Regions from separate parts of the Streptomyces sp. NPDC091412 genome, predicted to be linked through region 4. Evidence: riboswitches for the same ligand, from Rfam matches in the RefSeq annotation. Region 4 holds a riboswitch; each other region holds the start of a gene.
What was found. A riboswitch is a leader RNA that binds a small molecule or an ion and turns the genes downstream of it on or off. The one in region 4 is predicted to bind cobalamin.
Positions count from the first base shown of each region.

Region 1: linked by a shared signal. The riboswitch ahead of ACIQMV_RS15275 ((2Fe-2S) ferredoxin domain-containing protein) and the one ahead of ACIQMV_RS06170 (ribonucleoside-diphosphate reductase subunit alpha) in region 4 are both predicted to bind cobalamin.
Region 2: linked by a shared signal. The riboswitch ahead of ACIQMV_RS14610 (prenyltransferase/squalene oxidase repeat-containing protein) and the one ahead of ACIQMV_RS06170 (ribonucleoside-diphosphate reductase subunit alpha) in region 4 are both predicted to bind cobalamin.
Region 3: linked by a shared signal. The riboswitch ahead of ACIQMV_RS08280 (CbtB-domain containing protein) and the one ahead of ACIQMV_RS06170 (ribonucleoside-diphosphate reductase subunit alpha) in region 4 are both predicted to bind cobalamin.

Region 1 is NZ_JBIVTV010000005.1:126,900-129,088, reverse strand. It holds gene ACIQMV_RS15280 (maleylpyruvate isomerase N-terminal domain-containing protein) at 1-476, opposite strand, end outside; cobalamin riboswitch at 711-834, shown strand; gene ACIQMV_RS15275 ((2Fe-2S) ferredoxin domain-containing protein) at 895-1,293, shown strand; gene ACIQMV_RS15270 (cobalamin-binding protein) at 1,379-2,189, opposite strand, start outside.
Region 2 is NZ_JBIVTV010000004.1:747,102-749,290, forward strand. It holds gene ACIQMV_RS14610 (prenyltransferase/squalene oxidase repeat-containing protein) at 1-955, opposite strand, end outside; cobalamin riboswitch at 1,065-1,193, opposite strand; TPP riboswitch at 1,319-1,494, shown strand; gene ACIQMV_RS14615 (TetR family transcriptional regulator) at 1,494-2,117, opposite strand.
Region 3 is NZ_JBIVTV010000003.1:90,242-92,430, forward strand. It holds gene ACIQMV_RS08275 (aminotransferase class V-fold PLP-dependent enzyme) at 1-570, opposite strand, end outside; cobalamin riboswitch at 776-917, shown strand; gene ACIQMV_RS08280 (CbtB-domain containing protein) at 954-1,172, shown strand; gene ACIQMV_RS08285 (CbtA family protein) at 1,194-1,967, shown strand; gene ACIQMV_RS08290 (histidine phosphatase family protein) at 2,024-2,189, opposite strand, start outside.
Region 4 is NZ_JBIVTV010000002.1:447,450-449,638, reverse strand. It holds gene ACIQMV_RS06175 (GNAT family N-acetyltransferase) at 1-389, shown strand, start outside; cobalamin riboswitch at 435-589, shown strand; gene ACIQMV_RS06170 (ribonucleoside-diphosphate reductase subunit alpha) at 712-2,189, shown strand, end outside.

The sequences.
Region 1 (2,189 bases), on a different contig from region 4:
ACCACGCTGTGCTCGGTCATCCACGGCTCGTTGAGGGACTGCACGGCCGTCCGGTCGTCGCCGGTCAGGTCCCAGCGGTGGAGGATCAGTTCCTCACGCATGTGTTCCGCGAAGAAGGGGACCTTCACGGAACGGCCGGTCCACATCACCTCGGTGTCCGGGGAGAGGTCCTGCGCGGCGGCCGCGGCGATCTCGGTGAGCTGTTCACAGTTGGTCATGAACGCCGCCCAGAGCTCGGCGTCCGACATCCGCCGGTAGGGAGCCTCGCGCTCGAAGCTCCTGGTCGCCACCGGTGTGCCCGCGAGGAACGCTCGCAGTACCCGGGCCAGTTCCTCGGCGTTCCCCGTCTGGTGGGCCAGGACGTCACGCACCGTCCACGCCTCGCACCACGTGCCGTCGTCGGGCCTTCGGCCCTGTACGGCGTGGACGAAGGGAGCCAGCTCGGGCAGCGTGTCGTCGACCTTGGACGGGATCACGGGCCATGGGTATCCCGGTCGAGCCGTCCGTCAAACCGGCGAGCGTCCGATCGGAGGCATGACGCCCCGCCGCGAGCCGACATGCCCTCGCTGCGGATGGCCCCTGTGCTCGAACCGCGTCGGCGGACGCCGCACGGTCTGGTGCCCGCAGTGCCAGCAATGAGCGAAGTGACCGTTGTCCAGTGAGCGAACGGCAATGGGATGATGGTCGGCGACATAAGGCGACGGCGGTCCGAGGAAGCCGGTGTGAATCCGGCGCGGTCCCGCCACTGTGACCGGTGAGCGAGTTCCGGAAGGCCACTGCCCCCGCCCGGGGTGGGAAGGCGGGACGAGTGACGACCCGGGAGCCAGGAGACTCACGCGGTCGCCTCCTCGATCGACACCGGGGCGGATCTCCCCGGGAGGGGAGTGGTGCGACGTGCCCGAAAAGCCGACGGACGAGGCGCCGGACGGTGCCGTGGCGGGGAGCGGTTCGGTGCCGTGCCGGGTCGTCGTGTGCCGGGACTGCTGCTGCGGCAGCCCCAAGGTGACCGGGGTCGATCACGCGGCGCAGACCGCGCGGCTGCGTGCGGAGGTGCCGGTGCGCATCTCCGACTGCCTCGACGTGTGCGAGCAGGCGAACGTCATCGTGGTCCAGCCGTCCGCCGCGGGCCGGACCGCCGGTGCGCGACCGGTCTGGCTCGGGCTCGTCAACGACGAGGACGCGACCGAGGACATCGTCGCCTGGGTACGCGCCGGCGGCCCGGGAGTGGCTCCCCTGCCGGACATCCTCGACCTTTACGCCATCACGCCGCCACGGCGTCCCACGGACTCCTGAGGCCCGCACGGGCGGGGAGGGCCGCACGGGCGGGGAGGGCCGCACACGCAGGGAGGCCCGCACGGGCGAGGAGGCCGACCCATCGTCACCGGCCGGGGAACGGACGGGCCTCGGCCGGTGTGACCGACTCGCCGGCCGATACGCCGTGCAGGATCTGGGCGAGCACCTCCGCCCCGCGTACCACCCGTGGCCCCGGCCGGTTGAAGTAGGACGGTCCGTCCAGTACCCAGACGCGGCCGGACCGAACGGCGGGCAGATCCGTCCAGCCGGGCAGCCTGGTGAGCAACTCGGCTTCCCGCAGGGTGCGTTCAGGCGGGAAGCCGCACGGCAGGACGAGGACCACGTCCGGCTGTGCGACGCGTACCGCCTCCCAGGTCACCGGCTTGGTGTGCTCGCCGGGCGCGCCGAGGAGGGGCTCGCCCCCGGCGGTGGTGATCTGCTCGGGCACCCAGTGTCCGGCGGGCCACAGAGGGTCGAGCCACTCGATCGCCACGACCCGGGGCCGGCCGAGGCCGGCGACCGCGCCGCGGACCCGGTCGAGGCGGTCCCGCAGCTCGGCCCGGCGCCGCAGTGCGCGCTCACGGACGCCGAGCAGGTCGCCGACGGTGACCAGGCAGTCCAGTACGTCGTCGAGCGTGCGCGGCTCCAGGCTGAGGACCCGGGTGCCGGCGTCGAGCAGCCGCACGGTCCGGCTGACCTTCTCGTACGACACCGCGCACACGTCGCACAGGTCCTGGGTGAGCACCACGTCGGGGTGCAGGGCGGCCAGAGCCTCGGTGTCCAGGGTGTACAGCGACGAGCCGGAGTGCGCCGAGCCGCCGACGGCGTCGGAGATCTCCCGGCTGGTGAGCGCGTCCTGGTCCAGGTCGGTCCTGGTCACCACGGGCACCGAGGCG
Region 2 (2,189 bases), on a different contig from region 4:
TGGCCCACGCCTCGGAGTTCTTCTCCAGCCACTTCAGCGGCTTCTGCGCCTGCGCGGGCCCGCTCTGCGCGGCCAGGGCGACGACTGCGTCGGCGGTGTTGCCGAAGTCGGGCTGGTCGGTGGAACCGGGGAGGGAGGAGGTGAGGTGACCGTCCTTGGCGACGGCCTGCGCGAGGTACGAGGCGCCGTTGGCCGCGGCCCGGTCCGGGCCGGGCTTGCCCGAGTCCTCGCAACGGGCCTCGGCGCCCTTGGCGTTGCCCTTGGGGGCCATGCCCTGCCCGAGCGCGGCGACGACGGCGGCCGCCGTGGCGTCCGCGTTGGCGGCGAGCTCGCCCTTCTTGTCCGGCTGGTAGGCGAAGGCGCCGGCCCCGTCGCCGGAGCACGGCAGGGCGAAGGTCAGCAGGGCGTCGTAGGGGGACTTGCCGTCCTTGACCACACTCTCCGGCTTCTGCCCGACGGCGGCGAGCGCGCCGATCACGACCGAGGTCGAGTTGGTGTCGCTGGGCCCGCCGGGCGTGTACCCCCAGCCGCCGTCCTTGTTCTGCACGGACTTCAGCCAGGACACCGCCTTGCCGGTGACCGTGTCGTGGCCGCCGAGCGCGGCGAGGGCCTGCACGGCGGCGGCGGTGCTGTTGGTGTCGACCATCAGCTTGGCGTCGCAGGCCTTTCCCGGCTCGGCGCGGAAGGGCGCGAAGGAACCGTCGGCGCACTGCTGTCCGGTCAGCCAGTCCACGGCCTTGGCGGCGGGCCGCACCTCCACCGTGTGCTGCGCGAGCAGCGCCAGGGACTGGCGCCAGACGCCGTCGTACTGGGGGTCGGTCGTGCCGTAGAGCCCGGCCGGAAGAGCCGGCGACGACGGGGACGGGCCGGCGGACGTGTCTGCGACGGCGGGGGCCGCGCTGCCGATCACGGCGACGGCGGCGGCCAGGGCCGCGGCGCTGCGGCGGAAGTTCATGATCGGCGGGTGCCTCTCCCTGCGGGGAGCCGGACAGCACGGGACACCCCGGCGGCTCGGCTCCGTATACCTCGACGGTGCGATGCGCCGGCGGACTGCCGACACGCATGAGCCGGTCACGTCCCGTCCCGGGCATTCCGGCTCGCCGCCCTCGCGGGACGGCTCACGGCTGCGGGTCAGCGCCGGATTTCCACCGGCTTCCCCCCGAACGGGTGTGATGACGACCCGGTCACTCTACCGGCCTACCGGAAAGGCCCCGAGGGGTGGCCGATGCCCGTCTCGTCCGGCGCGGGAGAAACCGAAAAAATCTTCGGATTGGGGGGTTCCATCCGGTACGGGTGGATTTATTCTGTAAGTGGCCTACGAGGCGAGTGAGGGAGTTCGACCGGAGTAGCCGACTTTGGCGAGACGCTACGGCATCCGCTGGGGCCGACGTCGACGGTCGGGCTGAGAGGCCGGAAGGTAGCAGTCGGACCTGAAGGCGACCCCCATTACCTGATCCGGGTAATACCGGCGAAGGGAACCCGTCTCGTAGGTCCTATTCGTGCGCCACGGCGGGCATGGTCAGGTCGATCAGACGGCACGCCGTCCCTATGTCGGCCTTCGCCTGGGCGAGGGAGGCGCGGCCCGAGAGCCAGGTGATCAGGGCCGACAGCCAGGTGTGCTCGATCACGCGGACCACGGAGAGCTGCTCGGCGGTGGGCTCCTCCAGGCCCATGGCGTCCAGGATGATCGCGGTGGTCTGACGGGAGACCTGGTCGACCTCCGGGCTCACGCTGCGGTCCGCGAAGGTCAGCGCGCGGACCATCGCGTCCGCGAGGTGGGGGTCGCGCTGGAGGGCGCCGAAGGCGCGCATCAGGGTCTCCGCCACCCGCTCGGCGGCGCTCTCGCCGGCCGGCGGGTTCTTGCGCAGCGTGCCGTGCAGGCGCTCCAACTGGTCCTGCATCGTGGCGACGAGCAGGTGCACCTTGGACGGGAAGTACCGGTAGAGCGTGCCCAGCGCCACCTGCGAGGACTCCGCGACCTCCCGCATCTGCACGGCGTCGAAGCCGCCCCGGGCGGCCAGTTGCGCGCTCGCGTGCAGGATGCGGCGGCGACGGGCCTCCTGCCGCTCGGTGAGGGGCGGTGAGGCCGGCCGGGAGGTACTGGCTCGCGCAGGCATGGATCCCGTTCCGTGACAGTCGGTGAGGCAGAGGCCGGCAGGGGGACCGGACCGCGGGCGGTGGCGCGGGCC
Region 3 (2,189 bases), on a different contig from region 4:
GTCCCAGGGCAGGGCAGCGACCCCGAACGCCTGGATGGCGTCCACGATCAGCAGCCGGTCGGGCCCGATCGCCTCACGCAGCGCCGCCAGGTCGGCACGGAACCCGGTGCGGAAGTCCACGGCGCTGACCGACACGGCCACGACGTCGTCGGTCAGCACGGAGCGGACCAGATCGGGGGTGACTCCGGAGCCGGGTACGGGGTCGATCCAGCGCGGCGTGGCCCGGCCCAGGTCCGCGGAGCGGCGCCACGGGTAGTGGTTGGCGGGGAAGTCGGAGCGTGGCGCGAGGACCACGCCCTCCCTGATGCCGAGCGCGGCGTGGAACAGACCGGTGGACGCGTTCGGGAGGAGCACCGTGTGCCGGGCGTCGGTGCCGGCGAGGCGGGCGGCCGTGTCCCGCGCCGTCTCCTCCGCGCGCATCAGGGCGTCCACGGTGGTGTGGTCGGCGCGGGCGGACGCCTCCAGGGCGCGCGCGGTGGCGGTGACGGCGTCGCGGGAGGGCGGCCCGAAGCGTGCGAAGTCCAGGTACCCGGCGGGTGTGTCGAAGTGGGCGGCGTACGACGTGAGCACGGGGCTCGTCCCTCCGGGGTGATGCGTGCGGATCGAGTGGCGCGGCGGGCGGTGGAGCAGAGCTCGCTCGCGCATCCTGCCACAGCGCCGGAGCGTCCGATTCACGGCCGCCGGGGCCCCGCCGCCCTGATGGTGAGGTGATCCGTGAGCAGGTGGAGGCGGCCCGGTGGAGAAGATCACGTCCGGGGTCGCGGTCTTGGCCGGGCGCGCGGCACGCGATACCGTCTGTGCGATATCGACGACGGCACGACGGAAGCCGGTGGGAATCCGGCACGGTCGCGCCACTGTATGCGAACGCCCTCGGGGTGTTCGTGAGTCAGACCCGTGGCTGTCGTCCTGTGCACCACCGAGATGGGACGCGAACTCCCAGAGGAGGTTCTGCCATGGCGCAGACCGTCGCTCAGCCGACCGCCACCCCCGCCGTTCCCGCCACGCTGCCGCTGAAGGCGATAGCTCCCTGGGCGGTCTTCTTCGGCGTTCTCATGCTGGTCCTGCTCTACTTCGTCGGCGCCGAGCAGGGCGCCACCTCCGTGTTCAGCGGCACGGACGTCCACGAGTGGGTGCACGACGCCCGCCACCTGCTCGGCTTCCCCTGCCACTGAGGCGAGGGTCACCGCACGCTCATGAACTCCGCAACCGTAAGAAACCTCCTGGTACGGGGCATGCTCGCCGGCCTTGCCGCCGGCGTGCTCGCCCTGGTCGTCGCCTACTTCCTCGGGGAGCCGTTCGTCGACAAGGCGATCGGCCTCGAGGAGGTGCACGCACATTCCCATTCCCACTCCCACTCCCATGACGAGGTGGAAGTCGTCTCCCGTTCCCTCCAGTCCACGGCCGGTCTCGCCACCGGCGTCCTGGTCTACGGGGTCGCCTTCGGCGGCATCGCCGCGCTCGCCTTCTGCTTCGCGCTGGGCCGCGTGGGCCGCTTCTCCCCGCGGGCGACCGCGCTGCTGCTGTCCGGCTGCGCGCTGCTGGCGGTGTACGTCGTGCCGTTCCTGAAGTACCCGGCCAACCCGCCCGCGGTCGGCCAGGGGGACACCATCGGCAAGCGCACGACCCTGTACTTCCTGATGATGCTGCTCAGCGTCCTCCTCGCGATCGCCGCCACCATCCTGGGCAAGCGCCTCGCGCCCGCGCTGGGCACGTGGTACGCGACGGTGGCCGCGGTGGCCGCCTTCGCCCTGGTGATCGGTCTGGCGTACGCCTTCCTGCCCACCGTCAACGAGGTGCCGGCGGACTTCCCGGCCACCCTGCTGTGGCGGTTCCGGCTCTCCGCCCTGGCCACGCAGGCCGTCCTGTGGGGCGGATTCGGGCTGCTCTTCGGCGAGTTGGCCGGGCGACTGCTGAATCCCCGGCCGGCGACGGCCACGACCGGGCGCGCGGTTCCGGCCGCGCACTGACCCCTTCGGCACACGACAGGGCCCTTCGGAACCGTCCGGGGGCCCTCTCGCGTTCCTCAGGGCGCCGCCAGCGGCTGTCCGAGCCGCAGATTCCAGCGGCCGGCCCGTCCACTGAACTCCGTTGCCGTCAACGGAGGTACGTCCAGCCGCCAGAAGCCGGACGCGGGCAGGCCCAGTACATGGACGACCGCGGCCCGTACGACCTCCGGCTCGACCACCGCG
Region 4 (2,189 bases):
GCGAGCTGCGGGACGTGGCCAAGCGGGCGGCCGCGGCCGAGGTACTGGTGGCGGTGGCGGACGGGAAGGTGCTCGGCGGCGTGACCTTCGTCCCCGGCACGGGCCCCATGGCCGACCTCGCCGGTCCCGGGGAGACCGAGATACGGATGCTCGCCGTCGCGCACACGGCGCGCGGCCGAGGCGTCGGCGAGGCCCTCGTACGGGCCTGTCTGGACCGGGCACGGGCCGTGGAGGGCTGTGTCCGCGTGGTGCTGTCCACCCAGAGCGCCATGCACACCGCCCACCGCATCTACGAGCGCCTGGGCTTCGTCCGCACGCCGGGCCGGGACTGGAACCCCCTCCCGCACCTGGACGACATCATGCTGCTCACCTACGAGTTGACATTCTGACACGTTCCGGAATCGACACGGCACAACATATGGGGGTGCCCGACTCACTCAGCACAAGATGTATGCTCGTGCTCACTGTCGCCGCAGGGGAATCCGGTGCGAATCCGGAACTGTCCCGCAACGGTGTACTCGTGCGCGTATGCCCCCATGGGCCGTCACGAGCGTCAGTCCGAGGACCTGCCGACAGTGCGCCCGGCCGTCCGGTCCGGGTGCCCTGACGTCCGGGCTTCGTGGAATGGGCCGGTGGACGCGGCGCCGCGTGCGCTCGTGTGCTGCCCCCTGCCCTCGGCGAGGCCCCGTGCCGAGCGAGGGAGAGCTCCACGTGACCATCGCGCCAGCAGACCCGGTTTCAGCCACAGCTCCGGAAACCGACGGTCCAGGTGCCGTACTGCTGCGGACCCTGACCGAGCTGACCGCCGACCTCCCCGACGCCGACCCCGGCCGGGTCGCCGCCGCCGCGCTGCGCGGCCGGTCGGCGCGGGCCGACGAGGCCGAGTTGCGCGAGCTGGCCACGGAGGCGGCCGCCGGGCTCATCTCCGAGGACCCCGCCTACTCCCGGCTCGCGGCCAGGCTGCTGACCCTCGCCATCCGCGCCGAGGCCGCCTCCCAGGGCGTCGTGTCCTTCACCGACTCCGTCGCCGTCGGACACCGCGAGGGCCTTCTCGCCGACCGGACCGCCGAGTTCGCGCGCCGGTACGCCGACCGCCTCGACGCGCTGATCGACCCGGGCGCCGACGACCGCTTCGGCTACTTCGGCCTGCGCACCCTGCACAGCCGGTACCTGCTGCGGCACCCGATCACCCGCAAGGTGATCGAGACGCCGCAGCACTTCCTGCTGCGGGTCGCGGCGGGTCTCGCGCAGGACGACACCGCCCGGTCGGCCGACGAGGTCGAGGCGCTCTACGGATTGATGAGCCGCCTCGACTACCTCCCCTCCTCCCCCACGCTCTTCAACTCCGGTACGCGTCACCCCCAGATGTCGTCCTGCTACCTGCTCGACTCCCCCAGGGACGAGCTGGACTCCATCTACGAGCGCTACCTCCAGGTCGCGCGGCTGTCCAAGCACGCCGGCGGCATCGGCATCGCCTACTCCCGCATCCGCTCCCGCGGTTCGCTGATCCGCGGCACCAACGGGCACTCCAACGGCATCGTGCCGTTCCTGAAGACCCTGGACGCCTCGGTGGCCGCCGTGAACCAGGGCGGCCGCCGCAAGGGTGCCGCCGCGGTCTACCTGGAGACCTGGCACTCGGACATCGAGGAGTTCCTGGAGCTGCGCGACAACACCGGTGAGGACGCCCGCCGGACGCACAACCTCAACCTCGCGCACTGGGTCCCGGACGAGTTCATGCGCCGGGTGAACGCCGACGGGCAGTGGTCGCTGTTCTCCCCCTCGGACGTGCCGGAGCTGACCGACCTGTGGGGCGAGGAGTTCGACGCCGCGTACCGCGCCGCGGAGGCGCGTGGCCTGGCCAGGAAGACCATGCCGGCCCGCGACCTGTACGGCCGTATGATGCGCACCCTCGCGCAGACCGGCAACGGCTGGATGACCTTCAAGGACGCCGCCAACCGCACCGCCAACCAGACGGCGCAGCCGGGCCACGTCGTCCACTCCTCCAACCTCTGCACGGAGATCCTGGAGGTCACCGACGACGGCGAGACGGCGGTGTGCAACCTGGGTTCGGTCAACCTCGGCGCGTTCGTGGCCGGCGGGGACATCGACTGGGAGCGGCTGGACGAGACCGTCCGCACCGCGGTCACCTTCCTCGACCGCGTGGTCGACATCAACTTCTACCCGACCGA